Linked DNA regions of Sediminitomix flava. The protein of the gene in region 1 interacts with the protein of each later gene in a pairwise test. Links are inferred from orthologs where the notes say so. Each region holds a gene or a part of one and is shown in the gene's direction. Other genes may lie near its edges.

What was found.
Region 2: the proteins of sucD (region 1) and sucC interact in binary tests that used the Escherichia coli proteins (3 or more experiments, as listed by UniProt). The link is inferred for Sediminitomix flava from one-to-one orthologs.

What each region holds. Positions count from the first base shown.
Region 1 is NZ_QGDO01000009.1:177,244-185,259, forward strand. Bases 2,324-5,235 are described here. They hold sucD (succinate--CoA ligase subunit alpha), read left to right. Parts: upstream 2,324-3,291; coding sequence 3,292-4,179; downstream 4,180-5,235. Other genes in these bases: BC781_RS23410 (peptidylprolyl isomerase), read left to right, coding at 2,324-2,633; yidD (membrane protein insertion efficiency factor YidD), read right to left, coding at 2,713-2,934; BC781_RS23425 (N-acetylmuramoyl-L-alanine amidase family protein), read right to left, coding at 4,256-5,224. Outside these bases: more of BC781_RS23410, read left to right, coding at 522-2,323; BC781_RS23430 (rod shape-determining protein), read left to right, coding at 5,497-6,522; rod shape-determining protein MreC, read left to right, coding at 6,693-7,568; BC781_RS23440 (rod shape-determining protein MreD), read left to right, coding at 7,610-8,016. UniProt on the Escherichia coli protein: Succinyl-CoA synthetase functions in the citric acid cycle (TCA), coupling the hydrolysis of succinyl-CoA to the synthesis of either ATP or GTP and thus represents the only step of substrate-level phosphorylation in the TCA.
Region 2 is NZ_QGDO01000003.1:595,193-603,166, forward strand. Bases 1,829-4,698 are described here. They hold sucC (ADP-forming succinate--CoA ligase subunit beta), read left to right. Parts: upstream 1,829-2,600; coding sequence 2,601-3,797; downstream 3,798-4,698. Other genes in these bases: topA (type I DNA topoisomerase), read left to right, coding at 1,829-2,380; lpxK (tetraacyldisaccharide 4'-kinase), read left to right, coding at 3,866-4,698. Outside these bases: more of topA, read left to right, coding at 1-1,828; more of lpxK, read left to right, coding at 4,699-4,915; BC781_RS14260 (type III polyketide synthase), read left to right, coding at 4,949-6,061; BC781_RS14265 (MBL fold metallo-hydrolase), read left to right, coding at 6,098-6,988; BC781_RS14270 (family 78 glycoside hydrolase catalytic domain), read right to left, coding at 7,035-7,974. UniProt on the Escherichia coli protein: Succinyl-CoA synthetase functions in the citric acid cycle (TCA), coupling the hydrolysis of succinyl-CoA to the synthesis of either ATP or GTP and thus represents the only step of substrate-level phosphorylation in the TCA.

The sequences.
Region 1 (8,016 bases):
GTTCGGAAATTGGTCGTACCTTTGCATCGCTTTCAACGGAAACGCAGTTCGAAAGAACGGAAAATTAAGCGAGAATAGCTCAGTTGGTAGAGCACAACCTTGCCAAGGTTGGGGTCGCGGGTTCGAGTCCCGTTTCTCGCTCAATGCCTATCTTAGGCGCCGGGATGGTGGAACTGGTAGACACGCAAGACTTAAAATCTTGTGGCCGCAAGGCCGTGCGGGTTCGATTCCCGCTCCTGGTACTATTTTGGAAAGCGAGAATAGCTCAGTTGGTAGAGCACAACCTTGCCAAGGTTGGGGTCGCGGGTTCGAGTCCCGTTTCTCGCTCTAAAAAGGGATTCGATAGACATCGAATCCCTTTTTTTATTCTTTTTTATATTTCCATTTCTTGGCTATACAAGGGCTTTCTCTTATTTTTGAGTTTTGTGTAAAGCAGCGACGGAGAAAGCGAACTATTAGAAAACCACTTTTTTTTAGCTGAAAATTGAAATTATCAAGAGACAGAAGATAATAGGTATACTATGGCAATCATTAGTAAAATACGAGAGAAATCAGGTTTGGCCGTAGGAGCAATCGCAATTGGTCTTATCGGTTTTGTTGTGGGCGGAGATCTGCTCTCAGGCAATTCAAGATTATTAGGGTCGAACAAGCAAATCGTTGGAGAAATCAACGGGATGGAAATTGACCGTCAAGAGTTCGAAACTGAATTAGAGAGACAACGTGCATTGTACAGCAATCAGCTAGGGCAATATCCTGCTGCTAGAGAAATGCAAATCCTAAGAGACCGTGCTTGGAATGCTTTCATCGAAAAGTATGCGTACGATGCAGAGTATGACAAGCTAGGCTTGAAAGTAACGCCTGAAGAATTGGAAGATATGATCAAGGGGAATAATATCCACCCATACTTGAAGCAATCTCCAATCTTTTTAGATTCTCTTGGAAACTTCTCAAAGGAAAGAGTAATCCAATATTTAGGAGCTTTGAAGCAACAAGGTGCTAACTCTCCTGCATATGTTGAGTTCATGAACTTTGAGCAACAACTTCCAGGGCTTCGTGTAAGACAGAAATATGAAAACTTACTTTCTACTTCAAACTACGCAACTGATCTAGAAGGTAAGAAAGAATACGAAAAGCAAAATACAAAAGCAGATGTTGCTTACTTGTATGTGCCTTTCTACAGTGTAGCTGATTCTTTAGTAGAAGTTTCAAACGGTGAGTTGAAAGACTACTACAACAGCCACAAAGAAGACTTCAAAAGAGACGAAACAAGATCTATCCAGTTTGTAAGTTTCTCAATTGCACCTTCAGCAGATGATAAAGCTGCTTTGGAAAGAGAAGTAAATGGGTTGAAACAACCATTTGCAGAAGCAGTAGACGATTCAGTTTTTGTACAATCAAATACAGAAGCTGCAGCTCCATTCATGAGTGTAAACGCAACTGGTGTTCCTTCAACTTTGGATATCAACAAACTTGAGAAAGGTGAAGTAGCAGGTCCATTCTTTGCTGCAAATGCTTACAGACTTTATAAAGTTATGGACGTAGAGAAAGATACAGTTCTTTCTGCTCGTGCTAGCCATATCTTGATCAAAGCAGGTGATGACAAAGCAGCTGCTAAGAAAGAGGCTCAAGGTATCTTGAATGAAATCAAAGGTGGTGCTGACTTTGCTCAAATGGCAAGAAAGCACGGACAAGACGGTACAAAAGCAAAAGGTGGTGACTTGAACTGGTTCTCTGAAGGAGCTATGGTTAAGCCATTCAATGATGCTGTATTTAAAGCGAAGAAAACAGGTCTTCTTCCAAGATTGGTAGAAACTGAGTTCGGATACCACATCATTGATGTTACTGAAACTGCAACTGACAAGAAAGTAGTTCTTGGAGTAGTTGAAAGACCATTGAATCCTTCTGAGCGTACAATCAACGAAGCATTCACTAAAGCTGGTCGTTTTGCGGCATCAAGCAAAGACAAAGGAGATTTCGAAGAAAATGCTAAAGCTGATTCGTTATTCATCCAACAAGCTATCGATTTGAGAGCTGACGCTAGAAACATCAACAACATCTACGGTGATGAGGTAAGACCATTGATCCGTTGGGCATTTGATGAGGATACAAACAATGGTGACGTATCTGACGAGTTCCAATTGAATGATAACTATGTAGTAGTTAACTTGATCGGATCAAAAGACGAAGGTTATGAGTCTTTCGAGTCAGTAAAAGACCAAGTGAAAAGAGAAGTATTAAAAGCTAAGAAAGGTGAGTATATCGCTAAGAAGTTGAAAGAAACTTCTGCAGACAACCTTGGTGCTATGGCTGCCGCTTACGGTAAAGGTGCTAAAACAGGTTCTGCTGCAGACTTAGCATTTGGTGCAAGCTCTATTTCAGGTATCGGATTTGCTCCTAAGACTATCGGTACTGTATTCACAATGAAAGCTGGCGATGAGTCTGCTCCTATCATTGATGATAATGGTGTTGTAGTTGTAAACGTAGAGAATATCACTAACGCATTGGAAACTGCAGATTATTCAATCTACAAAGGACAAATCAACCAACGTCAGAACAACTCTACTACTTACAAAATTGGTAGAGCAATCACTGACTTGAGTGAAGTAAAAGACAACAGAGCGAAATTCTATTAATAGATATATCGCTTGAAAATATAAACGGGATGTTCTCTTTAGAGAGCATCCCGTTTTTTTATATCATGAAAAATTGAAATTAAGGAACAGGGTCATATCCACTTCCTCCCCAAGGATGGCATTTTCCAATTCTTTTTAAACCAAGCTTAAGCCCTTTTACGGGGCCATGTTTTTTTATTGCTTCAATCATATACTGAGAGCAAGTAGGTGAGTATCTGCAAGAGGCAGGGGTGTAGGGTGATATTCCTTGTTGATAGAACCGAACAAGAAAAATTAATGTCTTCTCAGTAAATGATTTCATCTTTTCGCGTGCGTATTTTTTGTTTTTATATACCTTAAAAATACTAATTCTTGAATGTAAAGTTTCATAATTAAGGTGATTATGAAATGAAAAAGGCTTAGACTTGAGATATATTTTTACTCTGAAGTGAGTTGGAAGTATTTAAAGGTATTAGATTAATAGAATGATTTAAAGTCATTAAAATTAGGTGTATTTGCTTTGACGAATATCTTAAATGCTTGATTTTAGAAAGATTTGACTCTAATGTGGTATATTTTTGTTTAAAAAAATTACATAACCGTATTAGTAAATCTGTAAATTCCTATTAAATTGCCAATGCGATTTTAAACAAATGCTAATAATCAAAAGCGACAACAGATGAGTGTTCTTGTAAATAAAGATTCCAAGGTCATAGTCCAAGGTTTTACAGGGTCAGAGGGAACGTTTCACGCGTCTCAAATGATCGAGTACGGAACAAATGTAGTAGGTGGAGTAACTCCAGGAAAAGGAGGACAACTTCATTTAGATCGACCAGTATTCAATACAGTTTCAGATGCAGTAGAAGCTACTGAGGCAAACGTATCAATTATTTTTGTACCGCCAGCATTCGCAGCAGATGCTATTATGGAAGCTGCTGAAGCGGGTATCAAAGTTATTATAACTATTACAGAAGGTATTCCTGTAGCTGATATGGTGAAAGTGAAAGAATACTTGGTAGGTAAAGATGTTCGTATGATCGGACCAAACTGTCCAGGTGTTATCACTCCAGAAGAAGCTAAAGTAGGTATCATGCCTGGTTTTATCTTTAAGAAAGGTAGAGTAGGTATCGTATCAAAATCAGGAACTCTTACTTATGAAGCTGCAGACCAAATTGTGAAAGCAGGTTTTGGTGTTTCTACAGCAATTGGTATTGGTGGAGACCCAATCATTGGTACAACTACGAAAGAAGCTGTTGAGTTGTTGATGAATGACGATGAAACTGATGCTATCGTGATGATCGGTGAGATTGGTGGTAACCTAGAAGCTGACGCTGCAAGATGGATTCAATCTCAAGGAAATCCTAAACCAGTTGTTGGATTTATCGCAGGTCAAACTGCTCCTAAAGGTAAGAGAATGGGACACGCTGGTGCTATCATTGGTGGAGCTGACGATACAGCTGAAGCTAAAATGAGAATCATGGGTGAGTGTGGCATTCACGTAGTACAATCTCCAGCAGATATCGGAGAAACTATGGTTAAAGCTTTGAACGAGTTGGCAAAAGCTTAATAACATAGTACAAAATAAATAAAAAGGCGATACTCTTTATTTCAAGAGTATCGCCTTTTTTATCGTTTATAATTTGTTATTTCGAGCTTCGATATACAGGAGTTGTTTTAGAGAAGGTGACGATGAATGCATCTTTATAACCTTTTCTTTTCATTTCCTGTACCAATCTATTCGCATCTGCTTTACTGTACTCTCTTCCTACCATATACTGATACTTATATTTATTAGAAGTATCGGTTTTAAATACATCAATTCGTCTATTTACAGACTTAAATTTACTAGAGTTCGGATCAACATATTTGATGGAAGACATGATTTGTACTTTGTAATAAGGAAACTTTTGCTGTCCTTTTTTAGAGGGTTTGTAATGCTCTAAAATATAAGTTCTTACCCCTCTAAATATCGCTGAAGCAATTAAGCTTTGACCTTCTCCAGAATTTAGAAATGCTTCTTCCTTTCGGTTAGACATAAATCCTGCTTCTACCAATATAGCAGGCATATTAGTGTACTGAAGTACTTGAAGGTTGTGTCTACGATCGGCTTTATCTTTTACCCCCCAACTTTTTCGTCCAGCTCGGTCTCTGAACTGTTTTTCAACTAGATCAGCTAGCTTACGGCTTTCATTAAATCCATGACTCTGAATATGTGTTTGGGTACCGTAATTTGAACGATTATTTGAAGAGTTACAATGGATACTGATGAAGAGATCAGCATTGTTCTCATTAGCAATCTTTACACGTTCATCCAAAGACACGTATTTATCGGTCATTCGTGTATATAGGATTTTTACGTTTTTCACCCTTTCAGAGAGGTAACCTCCTAGGCGATAAGCAATATCTAAATTGAGGTCTTTTTCATGTTTTTTAGACGCACTTCCTCTGGGTTTTCCCGGATCTTTTCCACCGTGTCCAGGATCAATTACGATAGTTACAGGAAAGGGGGCTTTCTTTACAACTACCGAAGGATCACTCTTTTGAGCTAAAGCTGAATGAGTGAAAAATAACAATAAATTAAAATATAAGAATATAAACGATCGAGAACTCATCTCTTGGCTGATTTCGAGTCTAAAAAAACTTTTATCCTTTATTGGATTATTTTAATGAAATTTGGCACAAAAATAGAACGCTTTAAATGAAAAAAAATTAAATCTATTGTTAAATAATTCTCAGAAAAAATAGATTTATCTCCCTTTTCAAATCAGAGTGTATATTCATACTATTTATAAGTATAAAATATTTCGTACCTTAGAAAGGTATGCAAATATATAATCTGGAATACGATTTATTTAATTGCAGGTCATTCAATATAGTAACATTCATGGGCTTCTTTGATTTTTTATCCTCTAATCTCGCAATCGATCTCGGTACAGCAAACACCTTGATCCTAAATAATGGTAAGGTAGTCGTAGATGAACCTTCTATTATTGCATTGAACCGTTCAAATGGAAAAGTAATTGCTCTAGGACGGCAAGCAATGCAAATGCATGAAAAAACGCATGAGCATATTCGAACAATTCGCCCGTTGAAAGATGGTGTAATTGCGGATTTCCATGCGGCAGAACAAATGATAAGAGGTCTTATCAAGTTAATCGGAAGTGATAAATGGTTTTTCACACCTCAACACAGAATGATTATTTGTATTCCTTCTGGGATTACAGAGGTGGAGAAAAGAGCTGTACGAGATTCAGCTGAACATGCAGGTGCTCGTGAAGTATTCATGATTCAAGAGCCAATTGCAGCAGCGATCGGTATAGGCTTGGATATTGATCAGCCAGTAGGTTCTATGGTTGTAGATATTGGGGGAGGAACTACTGAGATTGCTGTGATTGCCTTATCAGGTATTGTTTGTGACCAGTCAGTTCGTATTGCAGGTGATATCTTCAATCGAGACATTCTTGATTATATGAGAAGACAGCACAACCTTTTGATTGGAGAACGTACTGCTGAGAAAATCAAGATCGAAATTGGATCGGCCATTACAGAGTTAGAAAATCCGCCAGAAGACTTTGAGGTAAGAGGAAGAGACCTTATGACCGGTATTCCTAAAGTGATCAAAGTATCGTACACAGAAATTGCTTTTGCTATAGATAAATCGATTGCTAAGATTGAAGAAGCTATATTGAAAGCCTTAGAGACAGCCCCACCTGAGCTTTCAGCAGATATTTATGAGAGAGGAATTCACCTTACAGGAGGCGGTGCTTTATTGAGAGGATTGGATAAAAGAATCTCTATGAAAACAAAATTACCAGTACATATTGCAGATGATCCTTTGAAAGCGGTCGTATTGGGTACGGGTAAGGCACTAGAGCAATTCAATGAATTCAAGGGAGTATTGATGAACTAAATTTCAGATTTAGTAGCGTTAGAATAGACCAAAATATTGAAGCCATAAAAAATACATGAAAGGAAGTCCGCTTTGCTGTAGTAGCATAGCGGATTTCTTTTATATATTTGAAAGCTTGCACATAGAAATGAGAAAGCAAGCAGGGATTAGCGAGCTAAAGCGGATAGAGAATGCAGGAATTATTTGATTTTATATATCGAATTAGAGTCTTTTTGGTATTTGTTGTATTAGAAATAGTAGCAGGTATCTTAATAGTCTCAAATAATAGTTATCAGAGAGCAACATTTTTTTCATCGTCAAGTGCAGTTGCAGGAAACTTATTTCAAGTCACAACCAATGTGACAAGGTATTTGGATTTGAGCAGAATAAATGAAGAGTTGAGAGAGGAGAATGCTTTGCTCAGAGAACGTCTGTTGGCTTTGGACACCCTTGTTGTCGACCCAGAGGATAGCTTAGCGCTTTTGAATTTGAGTTTTTCAGACACATTAGTCACAAAAGATACAGCAGATACAGACCTAAAGTTTGCATTTCAAGAGGCTGAAGTAATCAATAATTCGATTCGTAGAAATAATAACTACATCACTATTGATAAAGGACGATTGGATGGAGTAGAAGAAGGAATGGGGATTATCACCTCTGGTGGTATTGTTGGACAGGTGAAAAATGTATCCGATCATTTTGCTACTTGTTATTCGGTACTTCATTCTCGAATGAACATTTCTGCTGAATTATTAAAAGATAAATCACTCTGTACTGTAAAGTGGGATACCAATAATCCTGCGAAAGCAAGTCTTCATTATCTCCCGATGCACATCGAATTAAGTGAAGGAGATACAGTCATTACTTCAGGTTACAACACTGTTTATCCACAAGGAATTATGATTGGAACAGTTAGTAAGACGGAGTATAAAATGGAGGAATCTTTTGTGAATGTAGAAATTGACTTGGCAGTAGACTTTGACCAACTTTCATATGTATATATAATCAATGCCCTATTCAGAGCTGAAAAGGATTCATTAGAAAGTTTGAATGCCATTGATGAATAACAGAATAAAGTATTGAAAGCATAGGGATTGACTTTGGGAGCATGAGAAATAAGAATATAGTAAGTATAATCGTAGGATTTTTTGGTTACATTTTAATCCAACTTCTTTTTTTCAGAAATACACAATTGTTTGGGTTGGCTTTTTGCTTCCCGTATATAGCCTTCATACTCCTTTTGCCTTTCGGACAAAATGGAATAGGAAGTATGGTATTGGCTTTTATTCTGGGAATCACTGTAGATATTTTCTACGATACCTTAGGAATACATGCAGCCGCCTGTGTTTTTATGGCCTTTGCACGTAACTATTATCTAAAAAATTTCGGGGGGGGAGATAAGTACGATGCTAATGACATACCGAGTGTGTTGTTATTGGGCAATGGCGGTTTTTTGTCACTTACATTACCTCTCATTTTCTTGCATCATTTTACCTTCCTAATGATAGAAGCAAG
Region 2 (7,974 bases), on another replicon or contig:
CATACGAGATTTACCGAAAGGTGATAAAGCTATTGATATTGAGAATGATTTCACCCCTGTTTATGAAGTTTCTTCAGATAAGAAGGAAGTCATAAAAGAGTTGAACAAGGAAGTGAAGGATGCTGAATATATATGGTTAGCGACCGATGATGACCGCGAGGGAGAAGCGATATCTTGGCACTTGTACGAGACGCTAAAATTAAATAATGATAATACGAAAAGGATTGTTTTCCGAGAAATTACGAAATCAGCAATCCTTAAAGCAATAGATTCTCCAAGAACAATTGATATAGATTTGGTGAATGCTCAGCAAGCGCGTCGTATTCTAGACCGTTTAGTTGGTTATGAATTATCACCAGTTCTTTGGAAAAAAATTAAAAGAGGTCTTTCTGCTGGCCGTGTTCAATCGGTTGCCGTAAGATTAGTTGTTGAAAGGGAACGAGAAGTGGAGGCTTTTACTCCTGAGTCTTCTTTTAAGGTAGTTGCAGAATTTGACTTAGATCAAGGTAAAGTATTAAAGGCGGAGCTCCCTAAGAAATTCAAAACCGAAGAAGAAGCCAGAGTATTCTTAGAAGCTTGTCTAAAAGGAGAATATCAAATTGCTGATTTGCAGAAAAAGCCTGGTAAAAGAACTCCAGCAGCTCCTTTTACTACTTCAACTTTACAACAAGAGGCAAGTAGAAAATTAGGTTACTCTGTTTCTCAGACAATGATTCTAGCTCAGAAATTGTACGAGTCTGGTAAGATTACCTATATGCGTACAGATTCTGTTAACATCTCAGAAGAAGCTAAAGCTGCCGCAGCTGATGTTATTTCTTCAACTTATGGAGAAGAGTACGTAGAGACTAGACATTTCAAAACAAAATCGAAATCTGCTCAAGAGGCTCACGAAGCTATCAGACCTACTAATTTCTCAATTCCGTCTGTGAATGATGTTGATGACAACCGAGAAGCTCGTCTTTATGAGTTGATTTGGAAAAGAGCAATCGCATCTCAAATGTCTAATGCTAGACTTGAAAAGACAATTGCTAAGATTAGTGTTTCAACAGCTGAGGAACAATTTACCGCATCTGGTGAGGTGATAGTTTTTGACGGTTTCTTGAAAGTATATATAGAATCTAAGGATGAAGATGATGCCGATAATGATGGTGATAGTTCAATGTTACCGCCATTGTCTGTCGGACAATCTTTAGCTTTAAGTCAAATGGATGCCATTCAAAGATTTACAAGACCTGCAGCAAGATATACAGAAGCAAGTCTTGTGAAAAAGCTTGAAGAAATGGGCATTGGTCGTCCATCTACTTATGCTCCAACAATCTCAACGATCCAAAAGCGTGATTATGTTGTGAAGGAGGCTAGAGATGGTAAAGAAAGAAAGTATCGTCATCTAAGATTGAAAGATGGCGCAATTAAAGATACTGACCAAACTGAAATTGTAGGTAACGAGAAGAATAAACTATTCCCTACTAATATTGGAATGGTTGTTAATGATTTCTTGGTGAAGTATTTCCCTGACATTGTTGACTATTCTTTTACAGCCCAAGTTGAAGAACAATTTGATGAGATTGCCAATGGAGGAAAAGAATGGAATTCAATGATCAAGAATTTCTATGGTTCTTTCCATGAAACAGTAGAAACAACTACAGAAAAGGCTGATCGCTCAGAAATTGGTGGTTCAAGAGTTCTTGGTACTGATCCAGTTTCAGGAAAAGAAGTAACTGTACGTTTAGGTAAGTTTGGCCCAATAGCTCAAATCGGAACAACTCCTGAAGAAGGAGACGAGGAGGCTGAAAAACCAAAGTATGCTTCTTTAAGAAAAGGTCAATATTTAGAGAGTATTACTTTAGAAGATGCCTTAGAATTATTCAAATTACCTAGAACTGTAGGAGAGTTTGAAGATAAAGTAGTAGTAGCTGCAATTGGTAGATTTGGACCTTATATTCGTCACGATGGTAAGTTTGTATCTATCGGCAAAGAACTTGCGCCTGAAACTATTACTTTGGATGAAGCAATCGCTTTGATTTTGGCTAAAAGAGAAGCTGATGCAAAGAAATTTATCAAAGCTTTTGATGAAGATCCTGAAATTCAAATTTTAAATGGTCGTTGGGGACCTTATATTTCTTACAAAAAGAAGAACTATAAAATCCCTAAAGAAACAGAAGCTTCTGAATTGACTTTTGAGGAAACTATGAAGTTGATTGAAGAGGGAATGAAAGCACCTGCTAAAAAGAAAGGTGCAGCTGCTAAGAAGACGACTGCTGCTGAAAAGAAAACAACAGCAACTAAAGCAAAGACGACAACGAAAAAAACAACTACTAAAAAAGCAACAACAGCTAAGAAAACAACGGCTACAAAAAGGAAAACTGTTGCGAAAAAATAATAGTTTGTTTTAAAATAATATAGTTTCTTAAAAATCACAGAACCGTAGGTAAAACATAACCTACGGTTCTTTTTTATGTGCTATATTTGACTTGGCGATGTAAAGTTTTCTTTTATTTGCATAGGCAATTATGATATGAGTTAACTTTTGTTTAAAATTGCTCTTAATAGAGCTAAATATTAAGATTCCAAGTTATTTAATACCCCTAAAGGGAACTTCTATGAATATACATGAGTATCAGGCGAAAGAGCTATTAAAAAGACACAACGTAGCAATCGGTGAAGGTATTTTGGCGAATACGCCAGAGGAAGCTGTAGCAGCAGCTGAAGCTTTAACTGAGCAAACTGGAACGCAAAAGTGGGCTGTAAAAGCTCAAATTCATGCTGGTGGTCGTGGTAAAGGCGGCGGAGTAAAAATTGCTAGCAATCTTGAAGAAGTAAAAGAACATGCTTCTAATATTATCGGGATGCAGCTTGTGACTCCACAAACTGGCGCAGAAGGTAAAAAAGTTTATAAAGTACTAGTACAAGAAAATACATATTATCCAGGAGAGTCTGAGCTTTCTGAGATTTACATGTCTATCTTATTGAATAGAGGTACAGGACGTAACATGGTTATGTACTCTACAGAAGGTGGAATGGATATCGAGGAAGTTGCTGAAAAAACTCCTCATTTGATCTTTACTGAAGATATCGATCCTAAAGTAGGTTTGACTGGTTTCCAAGCTAGAAGAATTGCTTTTAACCTAGGTCTTTCAGGTAAAGCTTTCAAAGAAATGGTGAAATTCGTTTCAGGTCTTTACAATGTATATGTAAAAGAAGATGCTGAAATGATCGAAATCAACCCTGTTCTTAAAACAACAGATGATAGAATCTTGGCAGTAGATGCAAAGATTTCTCTAGAAGAAAATGCTCTTTACCGTCACAAAGATAATCAAGAGTTCCGTGACTTGACTGAAGAAGACCCTTCTGAAGTTGAAGCAGGAAAATATAACTTGAACTACGTGAAGCTTGATGGTAACGTAGGTTGTATGGTAAATGGTGCTGGTCTTGCAATGGCTACAATGGACATGATTAAATTGTCTGGTGGTGAGCCTGCAAACTTCCTTGATGTTGGAGGTTCTGCGAATGCTGAGACAGTAGAGAATGGTTTCCGTATCATCCTTTCTGACCCTAAAGTAAAAGCAATCTTGATCAACGTATTCGGTGGTATCGTTCGTTGTGACCGTGTTGCTAAAGGTGTAATTGAAGCATACAAAAATATTGGTAACATTGAAGTTCCAATTATTGTAAGACTTCAAGGTACTAATGCAGAAGAGGCTGCTCAATTGATCAATGAGTCTGGTCTTAAAGTAATTTCTGCAGTAGTATTGAAAGATGCAGCAGAGAAAGTAAAAGAAGCTTTAGCTTCTGCTTAAGAAATATTTGAAATGATTTAAGCCTGTTCAATCTAATTGGACAGGCTTTTTTTGTTTAAATTTAGGCTATGAATAATGTGTTGAAAACGGTATTACGTCCTTTGGGTGGATTGTACGGAGGAATTATGTCCTTCAGAAACTTTTTATATAAGAAAAATATTTTTAGGGCTTCTCAGTTTGATCTAAAGATTATATCTGTTGGAAACCTTTCTGTAGGTGGTACAGGGAAGACTCCTCATGTTGAATTACTAGTTTCCTTGTTTGAGGATGAATATAATTTGGGGATTTTAAGTAGAGGGTATGGAAGAAGAACGAAAGGTTTTTTATTGGCTAATGAACATCCTACAGCACAAGAAATAGGGGATGAGCCTGCGCAATACCAATCTAAATTTGGAGAGAAACATGTTGTGGCTGTTGGGGAAGAACGAGCAATGGCAATTCCTCAAATGCTTTATCAGCATGAAAATATAAATATGATTATTCTCGATGATGCTTTTCAACATAGAGCTGTAGATCGAGATGTAAATATTATGCTCACTGAATTTCAACGTCCTTTTTATGATGATTTCATCATGCCAGCTGGTAGGCTGAGGGAGAAAAGAATAGGAGCAAGTAGAGCTGATATTGTAATTATTACAAAATGTCCTGCTGATTTATCAAAAACTCAAGCGGCTCAAATGAGTACTGAGGTTCAAAGATATGCTGGAGAGGATACGCCTGTATTTTTTAGTTCTATAAAATATGGTAAGTTGAAATCTGTTCAAAATCATAATGAGACTCTAGATTGGGCAGATAAGACATACTTGCTAACTGGAATAGCAAATGCTAATCCGATGAAAGAATATATTTCTCACTATTCTCAAATTATTCATCATGATGAGAAAGCAGATCATTTTCATTACTCAGAGTTTAGAGTAGAGAAAATACTAGAAAGGTTCGAAAAAGAAACTTCTGGAAATGGAATGATTGTGACAACAGAGAAGGATATGGTCAAACTAACAAATCCTTCAATCCTAGAGTTATTAAAAGGGAAGTCAATTGCTTATCTTCCTATAGAAATTGATATTCTTTTTGATAAAAAAGACGAACTGAAATCTGAAATAACAAAAAAACTATAAAGACTAACTTTTTTATAAACTAATCATTACCTGATGACTGCTATTTTAACTGCTTTAGGAACTGCTGTTCCAGAATATAAAATCTCCCAATCAGAGCTTGTACCTTTTATGTCTAAGCTTCTGAAATTAGATCATGTTGAAGAGCGTAAGCTATCTATTTTATATAGAGCGACAGGTATTCAGCATCGGCATTCGGTAATTCCAGATTTTGAAAAAAAAGAGCAGTTAGAATTTTTTAGAGAAGATGATTTAGATTTTTCTCCTCCAATCTCACAGCGAATGCAATATTATGAGAAGTCAGCTTTGGGATTAGCAAAAAATGCAGTTTTAGATGCTTTTCAAGGTCTTGAAGATGAGATTTATGATGAAATAACGCATTTAATTACGGTAAGTTGTACAGGAATGTACGCACCAGGTTTAGATATTGAGTTGGTTCAAGAGTTACCGCTTAAATCTTCAATACAACGGACTGCCGTAAACTTTATGGGTTGCTATGGTGCATTCAATGCTTTAAAGTTAGCAAAGTCTATTTGTGAAGCGGATAAAAATAGTAAGGTCTTAGTTGTTTCAGTTGAGTTATGTACGCTTCATTTTCAGCATTCTAAAGATGAAGAACAACTTCTTGCCGCTTCATTGTTTGCAGATGGATCAGCAGCAGCATTAGTTGAAGGAAAAGTAGATGCTCCGAGAAAGTTTCAGTTAGAATTGAATACTTTTTTTGCAGATTTAGTACCACAGGGTAAAACAGAAATGCAATGGCATATTGAAGATCATGGTTTTAAAATGGGTTTGACAACCCTAGTTCCGGAGTTGATCAGAGATGAAATGGATGTTCTGATACAAAATCTATTTTCAAAATCGTCAGCTAATCAGGATGAAGTAGACTTTTATGCAATTCACCCTGGAGGGAAGAAAATTCTACAAGAAGTTGAGAAGAAATTAGGGATTACAAAAGAGCAAAATGCAGTCGCTCATGAAGTCCTTAGAGATTACGGAAATATGTCTTCTGCTACAATTCTGTTCGTTCTGAAAAAACTACTTACTGAGATAAACGAGGTTGAAGAACCGAAAATAATATTGGGTATGGCGTTTGGTCCAGGCTTAACAATTGAGTCTATGATTGTACGTTTATTACCAACTGATTAATATAAACACTATACTAAACTTAAACACTTTTTGAAAATGGTAAAAACTATTGATTTAAACTTCTTGGGGAAGGATGAGGCAATTGCATCATTTATCATTCCTACTTCTGAAGGTCCTGTATTGGTTGAAACAGGTCCTTATTCAACCTATCCTAACCTAGAAAAAGCAATAGAACTAGCAGGGTATAAAGTTTCAGATGTGAAACATGTTTTACTAACTCATATCCACCTCGACCACGCTGGTGCAGCATGGAAATTTGCTGAAATGGGAGCAACGATTTACATGCACCCATTTGGCAAAAGACACATGGTCGATCCATCTAAGTTGATGGCTTCAGCTAGAATGATTTACAAAGATCAGATGGATGTACTTTGGGGAGACATGAAAAATATCCCTGAGGAAAAAATTGTGGAAGTTCAAGATGACCAAGTATTTCAATTTGGCGATACAGAAATCAAAGCGTGGTACACTCCTGGTCATGCAAAACACCATATTGCGTGGCAATTGGGTGATAGTCTGTTCACAGGAGATGTAGCTGGAGTGAAAATTGGCAATGGTCCTGTAGTTTCTCCTTGTCCTCCTCCAGATATCAATTTGGAAGATTGGAAAGTATCTCTAGATCTGATTCGTAAGATTGCACCTGCAAGACTTTTCTTAACGCATTATGGCGAAATCACGGAAGTAGAAGCTCATTTGGATGCTTTGGAAAAAGATCTTCATACTGTTGCAAACTGGATTAGAGCGCGAATGAAACCAAGAGTTGATGTTTTAGAGTTAACGAAAGAGTTTAATGCTTTTTGCCAAGAAGAACTACGTAAACAAGGAGTAGATGAAGTAGGTATAGCTCAATATGATGCTGCAAACCCTGCATGGATGAGTGTGGCTGGTTTAATGCGTTATTGGACAAAGAAGGCTGAAATTGTTTAGTAATTAAATTTTGAGAATGCTTGAGTTGTTGCCAACTCAAGCATTCTTATTTCGATTTATTTCTTAGTTCTATAAGGCTATGTTTACCAGGTGTTAGTTCTATTTTTCCATCATTTATTTTAAATCCATTATATAGAATTTGGTAGTTTTTAATGCTATGAAAAATAGCGGTCATATTATTTGGTATCTCAAATTCATATGACAGATTTCCATCTTTATCTAAATTATAAGTAGCTATAATTTCCCCTTTTAAAGTAGGTACTTTTATAGTAGAATATTTCAGATTGTGTAGTTGAGGTTTTATTTCTGCAATTTTGAATCCAGCGGAAGTTGGTTTTATACCCCAAAGATTTCTAGTGATAATATTGAGTGGAGCAGTACCCCAAGCATGATTCCAATCTAGGTTTTCCTTGTATTTTTTATCCCAAACCTCCATCGTCATAGTAGAGCCTGCCTCTATCATATTCCACCACGATCTAGTCTTTTTAGTTTCAGTAATAAGTTGTAAAGCATACTCAGATTCGTAATGTTGTAATAGTGTTTCTAGTAAGTATTGAGCACCATATACACTACAACTCATTTCCTTTTCCTTAATAAATTCAATAACTGTTTTAGTATGTTCTTTTGGAACAAGTCCCATTGCTAAAGAAAAGAAATTGGCATGTAAAGAGTAATGAGAGGCTTCTTCTCCATCTTTATATATCCCCAATTTCTCATCAAAAAAAACATCATTGTAACTCTCTTTCAATTTTTTGGCCTTCTCAAGGTAAAAATTAGCTTCATCTTTTTTGCCTATGGTACTAGCTATAAGAGACAACATAGAAAGATTTTCATAGTAAAATGCATTTACTACTGTGTTGTACGGTTTGAATTGGAAGTTATTTCTTTCAACAGCTGGCCAGTCTACTATGTCTTTGATTTGAGTATTGACCTTTTTAAATCCTATGGTTTTGTGCAATGAATCTCCAGAAACTAAAGAGCTTGTA